DNA from 3 places in the Kitasatospora sp. NPDC024654 genome. Region 1 is predicted to be linked to each of the others. Evidence: predicted binding sites of a transcription regulator. Region 1 holds the regulator's gene; each other region holds the start of a gene.
The links. Region 1 encodes HrcA, which represses chaperone genes, less so after heat shock. Its sites were predicted from a motif close to TTNGCACTCNGNNNNNCNGAGTGCNAA; they were not measured.

Region 1 (7,476 bases):
CCCCTCCAGATACTCCACCACGACGCCCTCGATCCGCAGGTCGTCGCCCCAGACCCGCTCGACCAGCTCGGCGTCGTGCCGTCCCTCGACGTAGATCCGCGACTCGCGGGCCACCCGGGCCCGGGCGCCCGGCACCGCCAGCGAGCCGGAGGCGGTCCGGGCCGGGCGGTGCGGGCCCGGCGCCGCCCGGCCGGGCCGCACCAGGGTCACCGGCTGGCCGTCCAGCAGGAAGCCGCGCGGGACCAGCGGGAAGACCCGGTGCTTGCCGAACCGGTCCTCCAGGGTGACGGTCACCCCCTCGGCGGTCTTCTCGCAGCGCACCACCGCGCCGCAGAAGCCGGTGGCCGCCTCCTCCACCACGAGGTCGCGCTCGGCGGCCACCTCCGGCGCGGGCCGCTGTCGCTTCCAGGGCGGGGTGAGGTCGGGTCCGTACTGAGTGCTCCGCATAACCAGCGACTATAGGCAGCCTGACGCTCACTCCGGCCCGCCCGGCGCCGGCTCACAGACCCGGCGCGCCCCAGACCGGGAACCAGCGGCTGAGGTCGGACTCCACCCGCAGGTCGTTCCCCAGCATCGCCTTCACCTGCAGCTCCAGCGGGCTGTTGCGGCGCTCCCCGCCACCCGGCATCGGGGCGAAGGGGTAGAACGTGCCGCGCTTGTACAGGTACACCAGCGCCAGCGACTGCCCGGCCTCGTTGCGGAAGCCCACCAGCGAGCAGAGCAGCTGCGGCCCGAAGCCGTTCGCCTCCAGCTCGCTGTTGACCGCGTGCAGGTCGTTGACCAGCTCCGGCAGCTCCTCCGGGGCGTGCCGGGCGAGCAGCCAGGAGTACCCGTAGTCGTCCTGGCTGGCCTCGACCGGCACCCCGCCCGAGCCGGTGTCGGCGTCCAGCAGCGCCCGCACCTGCCGCTCGACCTCGCCGAACGCCCCGCCCTCGACGGCGGCGAAGCAGACCGACCCGCGCCCGGTCGGTTTGAAGCCGACGGCGGCCTCCAGGGTCAGGGCCGCGGACGGCACGCCGAAGAGCTGGTCGAGGTCCGGTCGGACCGGCTTGCTCCGGCCGAGCAGCGCATCCAGGAAACCCACGGTCGTTCCTTCCTCAGGTCGTTCTCAGGGGGGCTCAGCGTCCCAGCTCGGCCGAGATCTTGGCCAGCTGCTCCAGACGCTGCTCCAGGCTCGGGTGAGTGGACATCAGCTGGCTGGCCGCCTCCCGGGCGCTCAGCGCGGGGGCGAAGTAGAAGGCGTTGTACGGCTGCGCCTTGCGCAGGTCCTGGGTCGGAATCGCGGCGATCTGGCCGGTCACCTTGGTGAGCGCCGAGGCCAGCGCGCTGGGCCGGCCGGTGAGCTGGGCGGCGGCCCGGTCGGCGGCCAGCTCGCGGTAGCGGGAGAGCAGCCGGGTGAGCAGGAAGCTGATCGCGTAGACCACCATCGACACCAGCGGGATGAGGATCATCGCGATCGCGGCGGAGTTGTCGTTGTTGTTGTTCCGGTTGTTGCCGCCGCTCATCATCCCGCTGTAGAGCGCGATCCGGGTGATCGCGCCGGCCAGCACGCCGAGGAAGCCGGCCACCGTCATCACCGCGACGTCCCGGTGGGCGACGTGCGACAACTCGTGGGCGAGCACGCCCTCCAGCTCCTCCGGCTCCAGCCGGCGCAGCAGGCCGGTGGTGACGCAGACCACCGAGTTCTGCGGGTTGCGGCCGGTGGCGAAGGCGTTGGGCATGTCGTTGTTGGCGACCGCGACCCGGGGCTTGGGCATGTCGGCCAGTGCGCAGAGCCGGTCAATGGTGCCGTGCAGCTGTGGGTACTGCTCGGGGGTGACCTCGTGGGCGCCCATGGCCCGCTCGGTGATCTTGTCACTGAACCAGAACTGCGCCACGAACAGTCCGCCGGCGAGCAGCACCACGAGTGGCCAGGCCCCCCGCAGCAGCACGATCAGCACCCCGGTGAAACCGACGTACAGCAGCCCGATCAGGAACATGGTGGTGACCATCCGCCCGGTCAGACCACGGTCGGGCGCGAAGCGGGTGTGGGGGCCAGACGCCGACATGGTTGCTCCTCAGATCTTTCCGTCTAGAAACGCTATCGATGCTGCCACTTCGTCCGGTCGCAGGCACCACCCCTGCCGGGGCTTCCGCGCTCGCGCGTCGCGCCCGGTCCGGGCCCCGCCACGGGGCGGGCGCACCGGCCGGACGCGACGTGATCCGCGTGGCATCCCGGGCCAGGGCGTTCCTGCTGTCGGACCCGGGCCTTACACTGGCAGGTACCGTTCTGGCACTCTGCTGAGCAGAGTGCCAGAGCGATCAACCGACACCGCAAGGCCTGGCACCAGGACAACGCGCGAAGAGGGAGGTGCGTGCCATGTTCGACGAACCCGAGTCCGGCTCCCGACCGACCGGGCGCGAGTCGGCGTCCGACGGCCCGTCGGCCGCGAGGGCCGCACGTCCGTCCGGCGCCAGGCCCCCGATCACCCCGCGTGGGCTGGTCGAGTCGCACGGCGACATCCGTCCGCTGGACGAGCGCAAGCTCGCCGTGCTGCGGGCCATTGTGCAGGACTACGTGGGCACCGAGGAGCCGGTCGGCTCCAAGGCCCTGGTCGAGCGGCACAACCTGGGCGTCTCCCCGGCCACGGTCCGCAACGACATGGCCACGCTGGAGGAGGACGGCTACATCCAGCAGCCGCACACCAGCGCGGGCCGGATCCCGACCGACAAGGGCTACCGGCTCTTCGTCGACCGGCTGGCCGAGGTCAAGCCGATGAGCGCGCCCGAGCGCCGGGCGATCCGGCACTTCCTGGACGGCGCGGTGGACCTCGACGACGTGGTGGCCCGCACCGTCCGGCTGCTCGCCCAGCTGACCCGTCAGGTCGCGGTGGTGCAGTACCCGTCGCTGAGCCGGTCCACGGTCCGGCACGTCGAGCTGGTGCTGATCGCCCCGACCAAGGTGATGCTGGTGCTGATCACCGACACCGGCCGGGTCGAGCAGCGGGTGGTCGACTGCCCGGGCCCGGTCCGTGAGACCACCCTGGCCGACCTGCGGGCCCGGCTGAACGCCCGAGCCGCCGGCTGCCGCTTCCCGGACGTGCCGGCGCTGGTCGAGGACCTCCCGGCCTCCTTCGAACCGGCCGACCGGCCGACCGTCACCACCGTGCTCTCGACCCTCTTCGAATCCCTGGTGGAGCAGAATGAGGAGCGGATCATGCTGGCCGGCACCGCCAACCTGACCAGGTTCGGCCACGACTTCCCGCTGACCATCCAGCCGGTGCTGGAGGCCCTGGAGGAGCAGGTCGTCCTGCTCCGTCTGCTGGGTGAGACGGCGGACGCCGGGATGACCGTCCGGATCGGCCGGGAGAACGACTACGAGGGCCTGAATTCCACCTCCATCGTCTCGGTCGGTTACGGTTCGGGCGACGAGAGCGTGGCGAAACTGGGTGTGATCGGCCCGACCCGGATGGACTATCCGGGCACAATGGGGGCGGTGCGAGCGGTGGCACGGTACGTGGGCCAGATCCTGGCCGAGTCGTAGAGAAGCACCCACCTGCCGGATCCGGCAGGTGGCCGAGACCAGTCGCAAGCACTTCTACAGGCGGAACAAGCGGAGCATTTGGTGGCCACGGACTACTACGCGGTACTCGGCGTCCGACGGGATGCGGGGCAGGACGAGATCAAGAAGGCGTTCCGGCGCCTCGCACGCGAACTGCACCCGGACGTCAACCCGGACCCGAAGACGCAGGAGCGGTTCAAGGAGATCAACGCCGCCTACGAGGTGCTCTCCGACCCCGCCAAGCGGCAGGTCTACGACCTCGGCGGCGACCCGCTCTCGCCGAACGGCGGGGGCGGCGCGGGCGGCTTCGGCGCCGGCGCGGCCGGCTTCGGCTTCTCCGACATCATGGACGCCTTCTTCGGCGCCGCCTCGGGCCAGCGCGGCCCGCGCTCGCGCACCCGGCGCGGCCAGGACGCCATGATCCGGCTGGAGATCACCCTGGAGGAGGCCGCCTTCGGCACCACCAAGGAACTCCAGGTCGACACCGCGGTCACCTGCACCACCTGCAGCGGCGAGGGCGCGGCCCCCGGCACCTCCGCGCAGACCTGTGACATGTGCCGCGGCAAGGGCGAGGTCTCCCAGGTCACCCGGTCCTTCCTGGGCCAGGTCATGACCTCCCGCCCCTGCCCGCAGTGCCAGGGCTTCGGCACGGTCGTGCCGACCCCGTGCCCCGAGTGCGCCGGCGACGGCCGGGTGCGCGCCCGCCGCACGCTCACCGTCAAGATCCCGGCCGGTGTGGACAACGGCACCCGGATCCAGCTGGCCGGCGAGGGCGAGGTCGGCCCCGGCGGCGGCCCGGCCGGCGACCTCTACGTCGAGATCGCCGAGACCAACCACGCGGTCTTCCAGCGCCGCGGCGACGACCTGCACTGCACGGTGACCATCCCGATGACCGCCGCGGCACTCGGCACCCAGGTGCCGCTGCAGACCCTGGACGGCCTGGAGGAGGTCGACATCCGGCCCGGCACCCAGTCCGGCCAGTCGATCCCGCTGCACGGGCGGGGCGTCACCCACCTGCGCGGCGGCGGCCGGGGCGACCTGATAGTGCATGTCGAGGTGCAGACGCCCACCAAGCTCGACGTCGAGCAGGAGGAGCTGCTGCGCCGGCTCGCGGTGATGCGCGGCGAGGAGCGGCCCTCCGGCCACTTCGCGCCCGGCCAGCAGGGGCTTTTCTCGCGCCTGAAGGACGCGTTCAACGGCCGCTGAACCGCTTGACCGGGATGGCCGGCCGACCCGTCGTCGGCCGGCTGCCCCGGCTTCTCCCCCAGAGAACCCACTTCCAGGAACGCCCATGACCGCGCCCGTCTTCGTCGTCGACACCGCCCGGCTCGCCGCCGCGACCCCCGGCACGGTGGTCCGGCTGGACGGCGCCGAGGGCCGGCACGCCGCCGCCGTCAAGCGGCTGACCGCCGGCGAGGCGGTCACCCTGACCGACGGCCTGGGCCTCGGCGGCGACGGTACGGTCAGCGTGGTGCACGGCAAGGACGCGCTGGACGTCACGCTCGACGTGCTGCGCGCGGAACCGGGGCCGAGCCCGCGGATCGTCGTCGTGCAGGCGCTGCCCAAGGGCGACCGGGGCGAGCTGGCGGTGGAGACCATGACCGAGGTCGGGGTGGACGTGGTGATCCCGTGGTCGGCCTCCCGCTGCATCACCCAGTGGAAGGGCGACCGCGGCGCGAAGGCACTGGCCAAGTGGCGGTCCACCGCGCGCGAGGCGGGCAAGCAGGCGCGCCGGCTGCGCTTCCCCGAGGTGCGCGAGCCGATGACCACCCGACAGCTCGGCCCGCTGGTGGCCGCGGCGGCCTTCGCCGCGGTGCTGCACGAGGAGGGCGCCGAGCCGCTGGCCACCGCCGAGCTGCCCGGCGGCGGCGACCTGGTGCTGGTGGTCGGGCCGGAGGGCGGGGTCGCCCCCGAGGAGCTGGCCGCCTTCGCCGAGGCGGGCGCCCGGCCGTACCGGCTGGGCCCGTCCGTGCTGCGCACCTCCACCGCGGGGGTGGCCGCCGGCGCGCTGCTGCTGGGTCGCACCGGCCGCTGGTCCTGAGCCCGAGCCGCCCCACCCGTCGTTCGCTGTCAAAGAAAGCCCTCCGGGCCGCGGCCGTCGCGCATACCCTGACGCCGTGACGGAACCCGTGAGCACCTCCGCCGGCGCCTACCTGCGCCACCCGCACCTCCACGGCGACCTGCTGGCCTTCGTCGCCGAGGACGACGTCTGGCTCGCCCCCCTCGATGGCGGCCGGGCCTGGCGGGTGACCGCCGACCGCTTCCCGGTCGCCCACCCGCGCTTCTCGCCGGACGGCCGCCGGCTCGCCTGGACCTCGTACCGGGACGGCTCGGCCGAGGTGTACACCGCGCCGGTGGACGGCGGCCCGGCCGAGCGGCTCACCCACTGGGGCTCCGCCGGTCAGGGCCTGGTGCGCGGTTGGACCCCGCAGGGCGAGCCGGTGGCGATCACCTCCGCCGGGCAGGCCACCCCCCGCCGGACCTGGGCCCACGCCGTCCCGCTGGACGGCGGCGAGCCGCGCCGGCTGCCGTACGGTCCGGTCGGCGGGCTGGCCTTCGAGCCCGATGGCGACCGCGTGCTGCTGCTCTCCGCCTTCAGCCGGGAGCCCGCGCACTGGAAGCGCTATCGCGGTGGCACCGCCGGGAAGCTCTGGATCGGCAGCCCGGGTGGGGGAGGGTTCGTCCGCCTGCACGCCGAGCTGGACGGCAACCTGGACTCCCCGCTCTGGCTCGGCGACGGGCCCCACCGAGGAGCGAGGATCGCCTTCCTCTCCGACCACGAGGGCACCGGCCGGCTCTACTCCAGCCTCCCCGACGGCTCCGACCTGCGCGCCCATGCGCGGGCGGACGGCTTCTACGCCCGCAACGCCGCCACCGACGGCACCCGGGTGGTCTGGCACAGCGCCGGCGACCTGTGGATCCTGGACGACCTCGACGCCGCGACCCCGCGCCGGCTGGACGTCCGGCTCGGCGGCCCGCGCACCGGCCGCCGCCCGTACCCGGTGGCCGCCGCCGGCCGGCTGGAGACGGTCAGCCCGGACCGCACCGGCCGGGCCGCCGCCGTGGTGGTCCGCGGCACCGCGCACTGGCTGACCCACCGGGAGGGACCGGCCCGGGTGCTGGACGAGACCCCGGGCACCCGGTCCCGGCTGGCCCAGGTGGTGCCGCCGACCGGCGAGGGCACGGCACAGGGCGCGCTCTGGGTCACCGACGCAGCCGGCGACGACGCCCTGGAGTACGCCCCGGACGCGCTGGGCCCCGAGCGTCGCCGGCTGGCCGCCGGGCAGCTCGGCCGGGTGCTCGGGCTGATCGTCTCGCCGGACGGCAAGCGGGCCGCGGTGGCCGCGCACGACGGCCGGGTGCTGCTGGTCACGCTCTCCGACGGCGCCGTGCGGGAGCTGGCCCGCAGCGCGGACGGCGAGGTCAGCGGGCTGGCCTTCGCACCGGACTCGGCCTGGCTGGCCTGGTCGCAGCCGGCGTTGAGCCCCTGGTCGCTGCGGCAGATCATGCTCGCCGACCTCACCGGGGGCACCGTCAGCGAGGCGACCCCCCAGCGCTTCGTGGACACCTCGCCGGTCTTCACCGCCGACGGCAGGCACCTGGCCTTCCTGTCGGTGCGCAACTTCGACCCGGTCTACGACGCGCACACCTTCGACCTCGGTTTCCCCGGCGGCGCCCGCCCGTACCTGGTCACCCTGGCGGCGGACACCCCGTCGCCGTTCGGGCCGCAGCGGGCCGGGCGGCCGGCCGAGGGCGAGGACCGCGAGGAGAAGGCCGCCGACGGCGAGGAGGCGGTGGTCACCACCACCGTCGACCTGCCCGGCCTGGCGGACCGGATCGTTCCGTTCCCGGTCGAGGCCGGCCGGTTCGGCAGCCTGCGCGCGGCCCGGGACGGCGTGCTCTGGACCAGGCTGCCGCTCCTCGGCGAGTTGGGC
Region 2 (7,476 bases), on a different contig from region 1:
AGTTGGCCGCCCGCGAGATCCGCTACGGCGCCGCCATGGAGGCCCTGCCGCAGCGCATCGCGCACGCCGTCCTGCTGAAGATGGAGCAGAGCGGCGAGGCGCCGGACGACCGGGTGCAGGACGCGGTGGCCCGTTCGCCGCAGGTGAAGGCCACCGTCAAGGCCTGCTGGCCGGCGGTCGATCCGGTCAAGCTGGTGCACCGGCTGCTCACCGACGCGGAGTTCCTGGCCCGCTGCGCCGAGGGCGTGCTCGACTCCGAGGAGCAGCAGGCCATCAGGTGGCCGAAGCCCGGACGGTCCGTCAAGTCGGCGCCCTGGACGGCCGCCGACGCCGTGCTGGTGGACGAGGCGGCCGACCTGGTGCAGCGCACCCCCTCGCTCGGCCACGTGGTGCTGGACGAGGCGCAGGACCTCTCGCCGATGCAGTACCGCGCGGTCGGCCGGCGGTGCAGCACCGGTTCGGCCACCGTGCTCGGCGACCTCGCGCAGGGCACCACGCCCTGGGCGACCGGGAGTTGGCCGGAGGCACTGCTCCACCTCGGCAAACCGGACGCCCACATCGAGGAGTTGACCACCGGGTTCCGGGTGCCGGAGGAGGTGATCGGCTACGCCTCCCGGCTGCTGCCCGCGATCGCCCCCGGCCTGAACCCGGCCACCTCGATCCGCGGCGCGGCCGACTCGCTCGCCTTCGTGCACGCGCCCGGGGCACCGGAGCAGGCGGTGGTCGCGGCCTGCCGGGCCGCGCTGGAGCGCGAGGGCTCGACCGGCCTGATCGCCGCCGACGCCCGCATCCCGCAGCTCCGACAGGCGCTGGACGAGGCCGGGTTGGCCCACCTGGAACCCGGCACCGAGACCACCGCGCAGATCCGGCTCACCCTGGTGCCGGCCTCGCTGGCGAAGGGTCTGGAGTACGACTACGTGGTGCTCGACGAGCCAGCCGCGGTGGTGGCCGGCGAGCCCGACGAGCGGACCGGGCTGCGCCGGCTGTACGTGGCGCTCACCCGGGCGGTCTCCGGCCTGACGGTGGTGCACGCCGGGCCACTGCCGGCCCAGTTGGACTGATCGGCGGAGCGGCGGGGACGGTTCGTCCGTCCCCGCCGTCAGCCGTCGATCAGCACCCGCCAGCGCGCGACGGCCGCCGGGTCGACCGGGGCGTCCCAGCCGCCCGGGCGCACCGCGCCGCCGACGTGGAAGGCGTCGAAGCCCTCGGCACGCAGCTCCGGCAGGTGCTCGGCCAGCAGCCCGCCACCGATCAGGATCCGCGGCAGGTAGCCGGGCTCGCCCGCCTTCGCCAGCTCGCCGGTCAGCACCTCGCGCCCCGAGCCGACGCCGGCCGCCGCCCCCGCGGTGAGGAAGGTGTCCAGCCCCGGCAGCTCGGCGACCGCCGCCCGCAGCGCGGCGCGGTCGGCGCTGTGGTCGATCGCCCGGTGGAAGGTCCAGGCGCAGCCGTCGATCGCCGTCAGCACGGTCCGCACCGCCGCCAGGTCCACCCCGCCCGTGGCGTCCAGGAAGCCGAGCACGAACTCCTCCGCCCCCTCGGCCCGCAGCGCGGTCGCCCGGGCGCACAGTGCGTCCAGGTCACCCGGCGCGAAGCCGTCCCGGACCCGCAGCATCACCCGCAGCGGCAGCTCGACGGCCGCCCGGATCGCCGCGAAGTCCCGCACCGCCGGGGTGAGCCCGTCGGCGGCCATGTCGGCGACCAGTTCGAGGCGGTCGGCGCCACCGGACTGGGCGGCCCGGGCGTCGAGCGCGGTGAGTGCGATCACTTCGAACATTGGTCTAGACATGTGAGCTACCTTGCCACATGTCCGGGCCGTCCGGGAGAAGGCCCCGGCCGCTCAGCCCCGCGCCGCCCGGTCCGGCCGCCGCAGCCGCCGGCCGGACACCACCGCGACCAGCGCCAACGCCGCCGCCACGGGCAGCACGGCCAGCCAGAGCGTCGGGTACAGCGGCTCCCCGACGACGCCCACCATGCCGAACGGGCACAGCACGCCCCCCTGACCCCCGCTGTCCGACCCCGGCAGAATGGCGGTCATGGCGACCGAACCGCACCCGGCCACCGAGGCCCTGCTGACCCGCTGGACCGACCTGCTGACCCGCTGCGGCGCCCGCGCCGACCCGGCGCCCTACGGCCGCGCCCTGCTGGCCCGTTGGGCCGAACCCTGGCGTCGCTACCACACCACCGACCACCTGCTGGCGGTGCTGGACCAGGTGGACACACTCGCCGGGCACGCCGACGACCCGGACACCGTCCGACTGGCCGCCTGGTTCCACGACGCCGTCTACCGGCCCGACCGCACCGAGAACGAGGAGCGCAGCGCCCAGTTGGCGGTCCGCGCGCTGGGCCAGGCCGGGCTGCCGGCCGCACGCACCGACCAGGTGGTCCGGCTGGTCCGGCTGACCGTCGATCACCACCCGGCGCCCGGCGACCGGGACGGCGAGGTGCTCTGCGACGCCGACCTCGCGGTCCTCGGCGGCGCCCCGGAGCGGTACGCGGCCTACGCGGCCGCCGTCCGCGAGGAGTACGCCTTCGTCCCGGCCGAGGCGTTCCGCACCGGGCGCGCGGCCGTACTGACCCAGCTCCTGGCGCTCCCCGCGCTCTACCGCACCCCGACCGCCCACCAGCGCCACGAGCGGCAGGCCCGGGCCAACCTCGCCGCCGAGCTCGACCTGCTCAGCCAGTCACGGCGGGCCGGCGGTCACAGCGAGCCGACCGGCGCCACCACGACGCCCTCCTTGCCGCACACCCAGTGCGGATCCGCCCCCAGCTCCGGCTCCACGCTCAACGCGTGCGGGTCGCCCTCCACCGCACACCGCTCGCAGAGCGGCCACCGCCCATAGGCCTCCAGCAGCGCGTCCTGCACGTCCTGCGCCACCAGCCCGAGCACGAACTCCACCCCGTCCGGCCACTGCTCCAACCACCACCGCCGGTGCGTCACCGCGTCCTCCACCAGCGACACCACCGCCGCGTCCGCGACGTCCCGCGCCGACAGGTCAGCGAGAATCAACGCCCGCGCCTGGTGCAGCGCGGCTTCAAGATCAGGAGACTCAGCCACCTCCCTATTCTCCCGCAGCCTATTTGGCGGCCGGAAACGCCTCGGTGCTCAGCTCGATCCCGAACGGTTCGGGCAACACCACCGGCTGCCCGAAGGGCACCCGGGTGCTCCGCCGGTACGTCCCGCCCTCCGGCTCGGCGAAGAGCGTCACGGTCGGCCCCTCCGCGTCGAAGCGGTCGATCAGCAGGTAGAGCGGGACGGGCGCGTGGGCGTAGGCCCAGAGCTTCTTCGTCCGGTCGTGCCGGGCGTTGCCCTCCGAGGTGATCTCCACCGCCATCAGCAGCATCGCGGCGTCGACCGCGGCCTCCTGCGCCGACAGCAGTGCTTCATCCAGCACGGCCAAGTCCGGCACGTAGAGCCTCTCCAGCCGGACGATCTCCGTGCCCAGGGTCCGGTGGACCCCCACGCTGCGCGGCAGGCACTCGTTCAACGCCCGATCGACCCTTGCAGCGATCACGTTGTGTCCCACGCCGGGCGGCGGCACCACGTGGATCTCCCCCTCGTCGATCTCCGCGCGCCAGCCCTCCGGGACGTCCAGCTCCCGCCAGGTGTCCAGTAGGTAGCCCCAGTGCCGACCCAGCTCGATCGCCATCGCAGTCACCGCCGACCTCCCCTCATCCTCACGACCCTGTCCGTGCTCACCGTACGGGCCTTCGGGGCGCCGAAACCGTCCATGCACCCGGCGTCCCACGAACGGGTGATCGGCGCCCCGGAACGCCGCGAGGGCGGTCCCCTTCAACGGGGACCGCCCTCGCGGACGGGGTCGAACGACCGATCCTGAGGCAGGATCAGAAGTCCATGTCACCGCCCGGCATGCCGCCCGGGGCGCCCGCGGCGGCCTTCTCCGGCTTGTCGGCGATGACGGCCTCGGTGGTGAGGAAGAGCGCCGCGATGGAGGCGGCGTTCTGCAGCGCGGAACGGGTGACCTTGGCCGGGTCGATGATGCCCGCGCCGATCAGGTCGACGTACTCGTTGGTGGCGGCGTTCAGGCCGTGACCGGCGGGGAGGTTGCGCACCTTCTCCACCACGACGCCACCCTCCAGGCCGGCGTTGGTCGCGATCTGCTTGATCGGGGCCTCCAGCGCGACCTTGACGATGTTGGCACCGGTGGCCTCGTCGCCGTCCAGCTCCAGCTTGTCGAACGCGACACCGGCCTGCAGCAGGGCCACGCCACCGCCGGCGACGATGCCCTCCTCGACGGCCGCCTTGGCGTTGCGCACGGCGTCCTCGATGCGGTGCTTGCGCTCCTTGAGCTCGACCTCGGTGGCCGCGCCGGCCTTGATGACGGCCACGCCGCCGGCCAGCTTGGCGAGGCGCTCCTGGAGCTTCTCGCGGTCGTAGTCCGAGTCGCTGGTCTCGATCTCGGCGCGGATCTGGTTGACCCGGCCGGCGACCTGCTCGCTGTCGCCGCCACCGTCGACGATGGTGGTCTCGTCCTTGGTGATGACGACCTTGCGGGCGGTGCCCAGCAGGTCCAGGCCGGCGTTCTCCAGCTTGAGGCCGACCTCCTCGGAGATCACGGTGCCGCCGGTGAGGATGGCGATGTCGCCGAGCATGGCCTTGCGACGGTCGCCGAAGCCCGGAGCCTTGACGGCGACGGACTTGAAGGTGCCGCGGATCTTGTTGACGACCAGGGTCGACAGGGCCTCGCCCTCGACGTCCTCGGCGATGATCAGCAGCGGCTTGCCGCTCTGCATGACCTTCTCGAGGAGCGGGAGCAGGTCCTTGACCGAGCCGATCTTGGAGTTGGCGATCAGGATGTACGGGTCGTCGAACGACGCCTCCATCCGCTCCAGGTCGGTGGCGAAGTAGGCCGAGATGTAGCCCTTGTCGAAGCGCATGCCCTCGGTGAGCTCGAGCTCCAGACCGAAGGTGTTGCTCTCCTCGACGGTGATGACGCCTTCCTTGCCGACCTTGTCCATGGCCTCGGCGATCAGCTCGCCGATCTGGGTGTCGGCGGCGGAGATGGAGGCGGTGGAGGCGATCTGCTCCTTGGTCTCCACGTCCTTGGCCTGCGCCAGCAGCTGGTCGGAGACGGCCGCGACGGCCTTCTCGATGCCGCGCTTCAGGGCCATCGGGTTGGCGCCGGCCGCGACGTTGCGCAGACCCTCGCGAACGAGCGCCTGGGCCAGCACGGTGGCGGTGGTGGTGCCGTCACCCGCGACGTCGTCGGTCTTCTTGGCGACCTCCTTGACGAGCTCCGCACCGATCTTCTCGTACGGGTCCTCGAGCTCGATCTCCTTGGCGATCGAGACACCGTCGTTGGTGATCGTGGGGGCACCCCACTTCTTCTCAAGGACGACGTTGCGGCCCTTGGGGCCCAGCGTCACCTTGACGGCGTCGGCAAGCTGGTTCATGCCGCGCTCAAGGCCGCGGCGAGCTTCCTCGTCAAACGCGATGATCTTGGCCATCGGAAGTGGTCCTCCAGGACACGGTCGACTGCTCGGACCAGTGGCGCCCGCGACGGACGGCCCTGGTGTGCGGGGGTCCTGTCCCCTACCGCTCCCGGGGGCCTCACCGACCCGGTCCGTTTGTCACTCTCATGCTGCGAGTGCTAACGCCAATGATTAGCACTCCGGCATGGCGAGTGCAAGCTCCTGACCGCAAGCCACGACGAGCCGCGCGAACGGCGGCAGGCCCGCGCCACCCCCGGGAAGGGAGGTGGCACGGGCCTGCCGCAAGGGCGCCAGCTCGTGACCGAGCCGAGGCTCCGAGGTTCGGAAAGGTCAGACCGCCGCGCGGACCATGTCCGCCTGCGGGCCCTTCTGCCCCTGGGAAATCTCGAACTCGACCCGCTGGCCCTCCTCGAGGGTGCGGTAGCCGTCCATCTGGATCGCGCTGTAGTGGACGAACACGTCCGCACCACCGTCGACCGCGATGAAGCCGTAGCCCTTCTCCGCGTTGAACCACTTGACGGTGCCCTGAGCCATTCCGAACTCCCCTATTGCTGTGCTGGCCCTTCGACGGGTCCGCAGGTCGCGGACCCGGGTCTGATGGACCGGCCCGAGGAAACCCCCCTGGGCGCAGCCCTGCACGCCGCAGCGCCCCACCCCCGGGCACCTGACGGTGCCGGCGGAACAGACGAATGCGCCGACCGCGGCTGAATGTATCCGGATCGCCGCCCTGTGCAACAGGCCCACTGAACGCCAATTCGTCGGCGGCGCCAAGGGATAGGACGGGAGGAAAGCGACAGATCTCCGCAATGTGCGCGGGACATAGCGGACGAATACCGCGAATTGCCCAAATAATTCTGACACGTCGCCGACATGTTCGAACGAAACGCCAATGGGGCATGTCTCATGGGACGGACAAAGCCTATGCCCTGGCGCGGACGAATCAGACAACGCCACGCACGGCGCAGGGCGCCGCACCGCCCGACGGTCCGTCAGGGTGGTGCGGCGCCCTGCGCCCACGCGTGGTCGGCCCGGTGCGGCTCAGCAGCCGCCGGCCACCGCCGGGATGATCGACACGCCGGCGCCGTCCGCGATCTCGGCGGCCAGGCCGCCGGCGAAGCGCACGTCGTCGTCGTTGACGTAGACGTTGACGAAGCGGCGCAGCCGGCCCGCGTCGTCCAGGATCCGGGCCGAGATGCCGACGTGGTTCCGCTCCAGGTCCGAGATCACCTCGGCCAGGGTGGTGCCCTCGGCGGTCACCTCGGTCGCGCCGTCGGTGTAGGTGCGCAGGATGGTCGGGATGCGGACGGTGACGCTCATGACGGGGTTCTCCTCGCTCACGGAAGGGGGGATCGACGGGACCTCAGGACGCCAGGCCGGCGGCCCGGAACGACTCCAGGGAGGGTCGGATGGTCGCGGTCAGGCCGGCACCCGCGACCGCGTCCAGGGTCTTCAGGCCGTCTCCGGTGTTGATCGCGACGGTCTCCCTGGCCGGGTCCAGCACGCCGTCCTCGACCAACTTCTTCAGCACGCCGATGGTCACGCCGCCGGCGGTCTCCGCGAAGATCCCCTCGGTCCGGGCCAGCAGCCGGATCGCCGCCACCACCTCGGCGTCCGTCACGTCCTCCACCGCGCCGCCGGTGCGCCGGGCGATGTCCAGCACGTACGGGCCGTCCGCCGGGTTGCCGATCGCCAGCGACTTGGCGATGGTGTCCGGCCTGACCGGCCGGACCACGTCGTGCCCGGCCTTGAACGCGGCCGAGACCGGCGAGCAGCCGGCCGCCTGGGCGCCGAAGATCCGGTAGGGCCGGTCCTCGACCAGGCCGAGCTTGATCAGCTCCTGCAGGCCCTTGTCGATCTTGGTGAGCTGGGAGCCCGAGGCGATCGGGATCACCAGCTGCTCGGGCAGCCGCCAGCCGAGCTGCTCGCAGATCTCGTACGCCAGGGTCTTCGAGCCCTCGCCGTAGTACGGCCGGAGGTTGACGTTGACGAAGCCCCAGCCCTCGCCGGCCGGGTCGCCGATCAGCT
Region 3 (7,476 bases), on a different contig from region 1:
CCGAGAGGTGGCCGCAGCCCTCTTCGTCAGTGTCAAGACGGTGGAGGGGACCCTCTCCCGGGTCTACCGCAAGCTCGGCGTCCGCTCCCGCACAGCCCTGGCCCGAGCCCTGGCGGCCAACCCCTGACCAACGCCGGCCAGATCGTTGAGGGAGCCAGCGCCGCCTCGGCTTGCAGCCATGCCCTGCCGCGGGGCGGACCCGCCGAGTGCCCGCGCCCGAGCCGTCCTTGGCATCAACCTGATCCGCCGTAGGCCAGACCACCGAGTTCCCGCGCCCGGGTCGCCTCTGGCGCCAACCACTGCTGCCGCCAAGCGGATCACTGAGCGACCGACCGTGCCCGGGCCCTCGCAGGTGCTCCACCTCACCCCACCCCGCACGCGCTGTGCCTCCCGCTCATTCGGGCACATCCCCGTCAGAGCCCGCTCCCTGTTCACCGCCCACCGCCCACCGCGCAGCGTCAACCAGCTCTCGCACACCTCGCGGGCATCGGCGGACATGACCGCGACACACAAACAGCAGGGGATACCCCTCTTTTGACGGTGGCTGGCCAAATCTAGCGTTGAGTCATCCACTCCCGGTCCGGGGAGCCGAGTTGGAGCGAAGCGAGCCAGCCGGCACCCGCAGCCGATCGCGCCGTCCCAGGAGGACATCAGTGAAGTCCCGCATCAGGCCCGTCATCGGGCTGCTTGCCGCGCCCCTGCCGATCATCGCGCTGGCCGCCTCGCCCGCCTTCGCCGCGCAGCCCGCCGCTCAGCCGGCCGCGCTGCAGAGCGACGTCGTGACGGCGGTGAACCACTCGGTCCGGACCGGTGAGGTCGCGAGCGGACAGCGGATATCCGTGGCAGTCAGCCTCGCCCAGCGGGACGTGGCCGGTCTCGACACCTTCCTCTCCCAGGTCTCCGACCCGAACTCCGCCCAGTACCAGCACTACCTGACGGTCGACCAGTTCGCCGACCGCTTCGGGGCGACCCCCGAGACGGTGGCCAAGGTCTCCGGCTACCTCGCCGCGCAGGGGCTGCAGGTCGGCGGGGTGACCGCCAACCGGCTCACCATCGAGGCCAGTGGCACCGCGGCCCAGGTGCAGAAGGCGTTCGGCACCAGCCTCGCCACCTTCCGCGACAACAAGGACGGCCGCAGCTACTACGCCAACACCGCCGCGCCCGAGCTGCCCGCGGACATCGCCTCCGTGGTGACCGACGTGGCCGGCCTGAACGACTACGCCAAGTTCACCCACTTCAGCCAGAAGGCTGCCGCCTCCCAGCCGGCCTCCCCGTCCACCTCCTCGGCGACCTCCAAGGCGGCGCCGGTCGCCGGTCTGACGCCGACCACCGCGCGGGCGGCGTACAACCTCACCTCCACCATCAACGCGGGCTACAACGGCAAGGGCTCGACCATCGGACTGCTGGAGTTCTCGGCGTTCGACCAGTCCAACATCAGCACCTACGACAAGCAGTTCGGGCTCAAGCCGTCGACCCCGGCCGTGGTGAACGCGGGCGGTGGCACCACCGACCTGTCGGGCGAGGACGAGGTCGAGCTGGACATCGAGGTCGTGCAGGCCCTGGCACCCGGCGCGGCGGTCAAGGTCTACGAGGCCCCGAACAGCGATGCCGGGGAGACGGCGGTCTACTCCAAGCTGGTCAGTGACAACGTTCCGGTGATCTCGACCAGTTGGGGAACCGACGAGGCCGACGAGACCGCCTCGAACCGGGTCGCGGTGGACGCGGACCTCAAGGAGGCGGCCGCCCAGGGGCAGTCGGTCTTCGCGGCCTCCGGGGACAACGGTTCGGACGACGCCGGCAACGGCGGCACCTCGGTGGACTTCCCGGCCTCCGACCCGTACACCACGGGCGTCGGCGGCACCACGCTGACCACCTCCTCCTCGGGTGCGTGGAGCAAGGAGACCGCCTGGAGCGGCAGCGGCGGCGGGATCTCCTCGTACTTCAGCACGCCGAGCTTCCAGAGCAAGGTCAACACCGGCAAGTTCCGCGACGTGCCGGACGTGGCCGCCGCCGCCGACCCGTCCACCGGCTGGGCGGTCTACAGCCAGGGGAGCTGGGCCGAGTTCGGCGGGACCAGCGCGGCGGCGCCGAACTGGGCGGCCTTCGTGGCCGTCTACAACAGCGAGGCCAAGGCCAAGGGCAAGCCCTCCTTCGGGTTCGCGAACAGCACCATCTACAACCTGGCCTCCTCCAGCTCCTACTCGTCGGCCTTCCACGACGTGAAGTCCGGCAGCAACGGGGCGTACAGCGCGGGCACCGGCTACGACAAGGTCACCGGTTGGGGCACCTACAACGGGGCCAACTTCCTCAAGGCCAAGCTCGGCTGAGCCAGTCGGCCAGTCGGCCAGTCGGCCAGCAGCGCGGCAGCACGACCTCGGGGGTTGGACGGTCGTCCGGCCCCCGAGGTCGTCCTAGGCTGGACGGGGACGGGCGAGGCCCGAGTGACCGGAGGCGGGACGATGGCTGGGCAGGACGAGAAGCGGGAACCGACGGGCGGGCGGACGCCGGAGGCGGAGCAGCGGGCGACCACCGCGCCGAAGACCACCAAGCTCGTCTTCAGCGACCCGCTGAGCCGCCCGTCGCGGGACGACACCGATGCCGGTTGGGGCGACTCCGGCAGCGGCGGACGGGACCTCGACTGGTACCTGAGCCAGCGCCCGCCCCACCACGGCGGCTGAGCGGCACGGCGGCCGAGCGGAACAGCGGCCGACCAGCCCGACCAGCTCAGGGACCGGCGGCGCAGCGCGGTGAGCCGGTCGCAGCCGCGTCCGCCCGGGCGCTCGCCGGCGCGGTGGGTGGCGGCGTTCCCGGCGGTGCCGGGCCGACGGCCAGTGCCGTCGCGGCGGCGAGCAGGCCGCCGGCCAGCAGCCCCGGTCGGTGCCGGACCGCCTGCCACAGGCGGTACCGCCGGCTCGCCCCGCAGCGGATCGGTGCGAAGTCGTGGACGACCTGCCGCGGCGGGATGGACGACCGCGCGCGCGGCACGGCCGGCCGGGAGGCAGCCGGGCCGGGGGCGGGCTCCGGGGTCGGGACGGGGGCCGGTACGGGCGGCGGGGTGGCGAGGACGAGGGGGCCTTCCGGACCGCTCGGTCGGCCGCTGGGGTGGATGGTCAGGTCGCTGGACATGGGATCCGGCACCGCCTCACTGGGTGGAGAGCACGACGGGGAGAGCAAACGAGTCCCGGAGAACCGCGCCCGAACAGCCGCGCCCGAAGAACCGCTTGCCGGATCAGGTTGCCCTGCCCGCCCCACGGCCGGCGGATTTCCCCCTTCCCTGTGGAAAACCCCGGGGGTGTGGACAACTCCGCGCCTCCCGCCTGGCCCACGCCACCCCCGAACAGCACAGAACCCCTGGTGGGCCACCCCGTCCGGGGCGACCCACCAGGGGCCTGCGGTATGACGAATGCGGTGCCGCGGTCAGGCCGAGGCGGAGCCGCCCGAGGAGGACGACGACGCGGCGGCCGACGAGCCGGCCGACGACGGGGAGCTCGCGGCGGACGAGCCCGAGCCGTTCGACGAGGCCCCGGAGGACCCGTTGCTCGACGCGGACGACGCGGACGACGCGGAGCCCACCGAGCTGCTGGAGGAGGACCGGCTGTCCGTCCGGTAGAAGCCCGAGCCCTTGAAGACCACGCCGACCGCGGAGAAGACCTTGCGCAGGCGTCCCTGGCATTGCGGGCACTCGGTCAGGGCCTCGTCGGTGAACTTCTGCACCGCCTCAAGGCCGCTGCCGCACTCGGTGCACTGGTACTGGTACGTGGGCACTTGTCTTCCTCCTGGCACTCTCGCCTGATGAGTGCTAACGACGGTCCATGATGCGGTATTCCGCTGGATCAGTCCAGCGCTTCGGGTCGGGGCGCCCAGGTGAAGGCCCTGCGGAGGCGTGCGGAGCCCCTCAGCCCTCCCCGACCCTCGCGAGCTGCTGCTGCGGGCTGGCCCCGCCCTTGGCAACGGTACGGCTCGCGGCCCCCGGCGCGACGAGCAGCCGCCGCAACGTGACCAGCGCCACCAGCCCGGCGCCCGCACCGGTGACCGGAACCAGGAACCCGGTCCACGCCCCGTGAGCGTCGATCAGCATCCCGGCCACCGTCGAGCCGGCCGCCAGCCCCAGCCCGATCGCCCCGGTCAGCCAGGTGAAGGCCTCGGTCTTGGCGCCGTCCGCGACCAGCGACTCGACCAGCGTGTACCCGGTGATCAGGGTCGGCGCGATGGCGAACCCGCAGACCAGGCCGGCCACGGCCAGCGCGGTCAGGTTGGGCATCGCCCAGAGCGTCGAGCAGCCGAGCACCAGCAGCGCGTAGCTGATCAGCATCCGCTGCCGGGCCGCCCGGCGCCAGGAGACCATGCCGTAGCAGGCCCCGGCCAGCATCGAGCCGCCGGCGAAGATCCCGTAGACCGTGCCGCTGAGATCGCTCTGGCCGACCGACCCGGCGAACGCGGTCACCGATACCTGCATGCCCCCGAAGACGGAGCCGACCCCGAGGAACGTGCCGGCCAGCAGCCGGACGCCCGGCGAGGCGAGTGCCGAGGCGCGGCCGGTGCCGGGCACCTTGGGGTGCCGGGCCGGGGCCGTCCGGCGCTGCGCGGCGAACGCCAGTCCGCCGACCACGGTGAGCGCCGCCTCGGCAACCAGTCCGGCGGAGGGAGAGACTCCGGTCGCGATGGCGCTGGCGATGACCGGACCTACCACGAAGGTGAACTCGTCCGTCACCGACTCGAACGCGAAGGCCGTGTTCAGGTAGCCCGGCGGCTGGTCGGCCAGCTTGGCCACCCAGCGCGCCCGGACCATCGCGCCGATCTGCGGGATGGTGGCACCGGCCGGCGCGGCGGCCACGAAGAGCGTCCAGAGCGGCGCGTGGCCCAGCGCCAGCGCGATCAGCGCGCCGACCGAGACGGCGTGCACCAGCACGGTCGGCACCAGCACGGCGGCCTGCCCGAACCGGTCGGCCAGCCGGCCGGTCTGCGGGCCGACCAGGGCCTGCGCCACGGCGGAGATCGCCGCGACCGCGCCGGCCGAGCCGTAGGAGCCGTAGGTCTGCTCGACCAGCAGCACGATGCCCAGGCTGAGCATGGCGTAGGGCAGTCGCGCCGCGAAGGCGGGGAGGAGGAACGTCCACGCACGCGGAGTGCGCAGAAGCGAGGTGTACCCGACGCGAGCGGGCACAGCGGGGTCGTCGACCGTTGGGCGGGCCGCCACGGTCGGTCCTTCCTGCTGCCTGGTAGCGCGCCGGGTGTGGGAAGTGCCCCGACGGCGCCGAGAGTCGTCCTCTCGCGCGTCGACCGGGGTTGATACCGGGGTCCGGCTGGCCGAGTCGTTGGAAGCGGGGGCCAAGGGTGCCGTGGACCGCGGCCGCCGAGCGGTCGCGCCAACTCTGCATCAGGCAGATGTTGCGGGTGTCTGTCAATAACACATCTGTTGTACTGATAGTACTCTCTTCCATGTTACGGCCTATTGGGCAATCCACCTGTCAACGCAAGGTGGACGGCGGACGACGACCCGGAGACGGCCTCACCGCCCGTACAGCCACCCCGCGAGCTTGCCGCCGCCGTCCACCGCGCGCAGCCGCCGCTCGGTGGCCTCGCTGGCCGTGTCGGTGGTCACCACCAGCAACTCGTCGTTGGCTCGCAGCACGGTCGTCTTGTCCGGTACGAAGCTGCTGCCCTCCCGGACCACCAGGGTGACCGCCGCTCCCGCGGGCAGCCGCAACTCACTGACCTCCACCCCGTGGATCCGGGAGGCCGGGGAGAGCGAGACCGAGAGCAGGTGCCCGTGCAGGTGCTCCAGCGGTGCCGCCTCGATCCCGATGTCCTGCCCCAGCGCACCCCGGGAGATCCGCAGCCGCTTCGCCAGCCAGGGCAGCGTCGGCCCCTGCACCAGGGTGAAGACCACCACCAGGATGAAGACGATGTTGAACTCCTGCTGCGCGAGGGGCACGTCCGCCACCAGCGGGATGGTGGCCAGCACGATCGGCACCGCGCCGCGCAGCCCGGCCCAGCTGAGCAGTGCCTGCTCGCGCCAGGGCAGCCGGAACGGGGTGAGCGTGAGCACCACCGAGAGCGGCCGGGCCAGCAGCACCAGCACCAGCCCGATCACCAGGGCCGGCAGCACCGCCGAGACCATGGTGTCCGGCGTGCAGAGCAGGCCGAGCAGCACGAACATGCCGATCTGCCCGATCCAGGCCAGCCCGTCGGCGAAGCCGCGGACCGCCGGGCCGTGCGGCAGCTTGGCGTTGCCCAGCAGCACCGCGCAGACGTAGACGGCGAGGAAGCCCGACCCGTGCAGCAGCGCCCCGCCGGCGTACGCGAGCACGGTGAGCGCCAGCACCGCGATCGGGTACAGGCCGGAGGACGGCAGCGCGACGTGCCGCAGCCCGAGCGCGCCCAGCCGGCCGACCGCCAGGCCGACCGCGGCGCCGACCGCCAGCTCGGCGATGATCGTGCCGACCAGCACGTACCAGGGGTCGAACGGGCCGGTGGTGGCGAAGGCGACCACCAGGATCACCACCGGGGCGTCGTTGAAGCCGGACTCGGCCTCCAGCAGGCCGCTCAGCCGGGCCGGCAGCGGGACCGTCCGGAGCACCGAGAAGACCGCCGCCGCGTCGGTGGACGAGACGATCGCGCCGAGCAGCAGCGACATCCGCCAGTCCAGCCCGACCAGCCAGTGCGCCCCGGCGGCGGTGACGAAGACGCTGATCCCCACGCCGACCGTGGCCAGCACGGTGGCCGGCGGCAGCACCGGTTTGATCTCCCGCCAGTTGGTCTTCAGGCCGCCCTCGGCGAGGATGACCACCAGCGCGGCGTAGCCGAGCACCTGGGTCAGCTCGGCGTTGTTGAAGGTGACGCCCAGTCCGTTCTGGCCGATCAGTATCCCGATGCCCAGGTAGAGCAGCAGGCTGGGCAGCCCCGAGCGGGTCGAGACCCGCACCGCGACCACGGCGACCAGCAGCACCAGGGACGATTCGAGCATGAGCTTGTTCAGGTGGTCGACGGTCAACGCAGGGGCACCTCGGGGTCGCGGGCGGGTGTCGGCCGGGAGCGGCCCCTGGGGGCGGCGCGGACGACGGACGGGCGGGCGGCACGGGAGGGAGTGCGAACAACTGTTGGGGTGGTCGGCCGCCGCCAACTGCGGTGTGACGGGACGGCCGAGGTGTGATCAGCTGAGTGATCCGAAGGATCGTTACTCAGTCTAACATTTTACCGGATCTTTTAACTACGGCCGTCCGAGCCCGTCCCGGGCACCGCCGACCGCGAACCGCCGCGTCCTGCCGGGTTCCACCCGCTCCGTCCTCTCAGCTCCGCCCGGTAGGGTCCCTGTGTCCCACCGTGGGCGTCCCCGGTGCACCCGCGCCACCTGAGTCGTCCTAATGTGGTGAGCGGTCACGGCCGCCCAGCTGTGTGACGTCGCCCTTGCTCCCTGTTGCTAGGACCCAGATGCCCCGCTCGAACCGGTCGAAGAAGTTCCGGCGCGCTCGTCTG

Region 2: groL (chaperonin GroEL) is a predicted target of HrcA. The motif match lies at 5,623-5,649, and genes of this name have one in related genera.
Region 3: ACZ38L_RS08520 (FmdB family zinc ribbon protein) is a predicted target of HrcA. The motif match lies at 3,777-3,803, and genes of this name have one in related genera.

What each region holds. Positions count from the first base shown of each region.
Region 1 covers NZ_JBVHLF010000012.1:65,902-73,377, forward strand. The annotation lists gene ACZ38L_RS10160 (DUF3097 domain-containing protein) at 1-447, opposite strand, end outside; gene pspAB (PspA-associated protein PspAB) at 500-1,084, opposite strand; gene htpX (zinc metalloprotease HtpX) at 1,119-2,048, opposite strand; gene hrcA (heat-inducible transcriptional repressor HrcA) at 2,360-3,523, shown strand; gene dnaJ (molecular chaperone DnaJ) at 3,605-4,747, shown strand; gene ACZ38L_RS10185 (16S rRNA (uracil(1498)-N(3))-methyltransferase) at 4,833-5,582, shown strand; gene ACZ38L_RS10190 (S41 family peptidase) at 5,659-7,476, shown strand, end outside.
Region 2 covers NZ_JBVHLF010000038.1:3,497-10,972, forward strand. The annotation lists gene ACZ38L_RS22170 (HelD family protein) at 1-1,061, shown strand, start outside; gene ACZ38L_RS22175 (copper homeostasis protein CutC) at 1,100-1,786, opposite strand; gene ACZ38L_RS22180 (hypothetical protein) at 1,838-2,035, opposite strand; partial or broken gene ACZ38L_RS22185 (HD domain-containing protein) at 2,025-2,684, shown strand; gene ACZ38L_RS22190 (hypothetical protein) at 2,699-3,055, opposite strand; gene ACZ38L_RS22195 (Uma2 family endonuclease) at 3,075-3,647, opposite strand; gene groL (chaperonin GroEL) at 3,844-5,466, opposite strand; gene ACZ38L_RS22205 (cold-shock protein) at 5,782-5,985, opposite strand; gene ACZ38L_RS22210 (MoaD/ThiS family protein) at 6,490-6,768, opposite strand; gene thrC (threonine synthase) at 6,812-7,476, opposite strand, start outside.
Region 3 covers NZ_JBVHLF010000009.1:138,666-146,141, forward strand. The annotation lists gene ACZ38L_RS08500 (AAA family ATPase) at 1-127, shown strand, start outside; gene ACZ38L_RS08505 (S53 family peptidase) at 654-2,327, shown strand; gene ACZ38L_RS08510 (hypothetical protein) at 2,460-2,678, shown strand; gene ACZ38L_RS08515 (hypothetical protein) at 2,725-3,126, opposite strand; gene ACZ38L_RS08520 (FmdB family zinc ribbon protein) at 3,418-3,765, opposite strand; gene ACZ38L_RS08525 (MFS transporter) at 3,896-5,164, opposite strand; gene ACZ38L_RS08530 (potassium/proton antiporter) at 5,510-6,967, opposite strand; gene ACZ38L_RS08535 (penicillin acylase family protein) at 7,432-7,476, shown strand, end outside.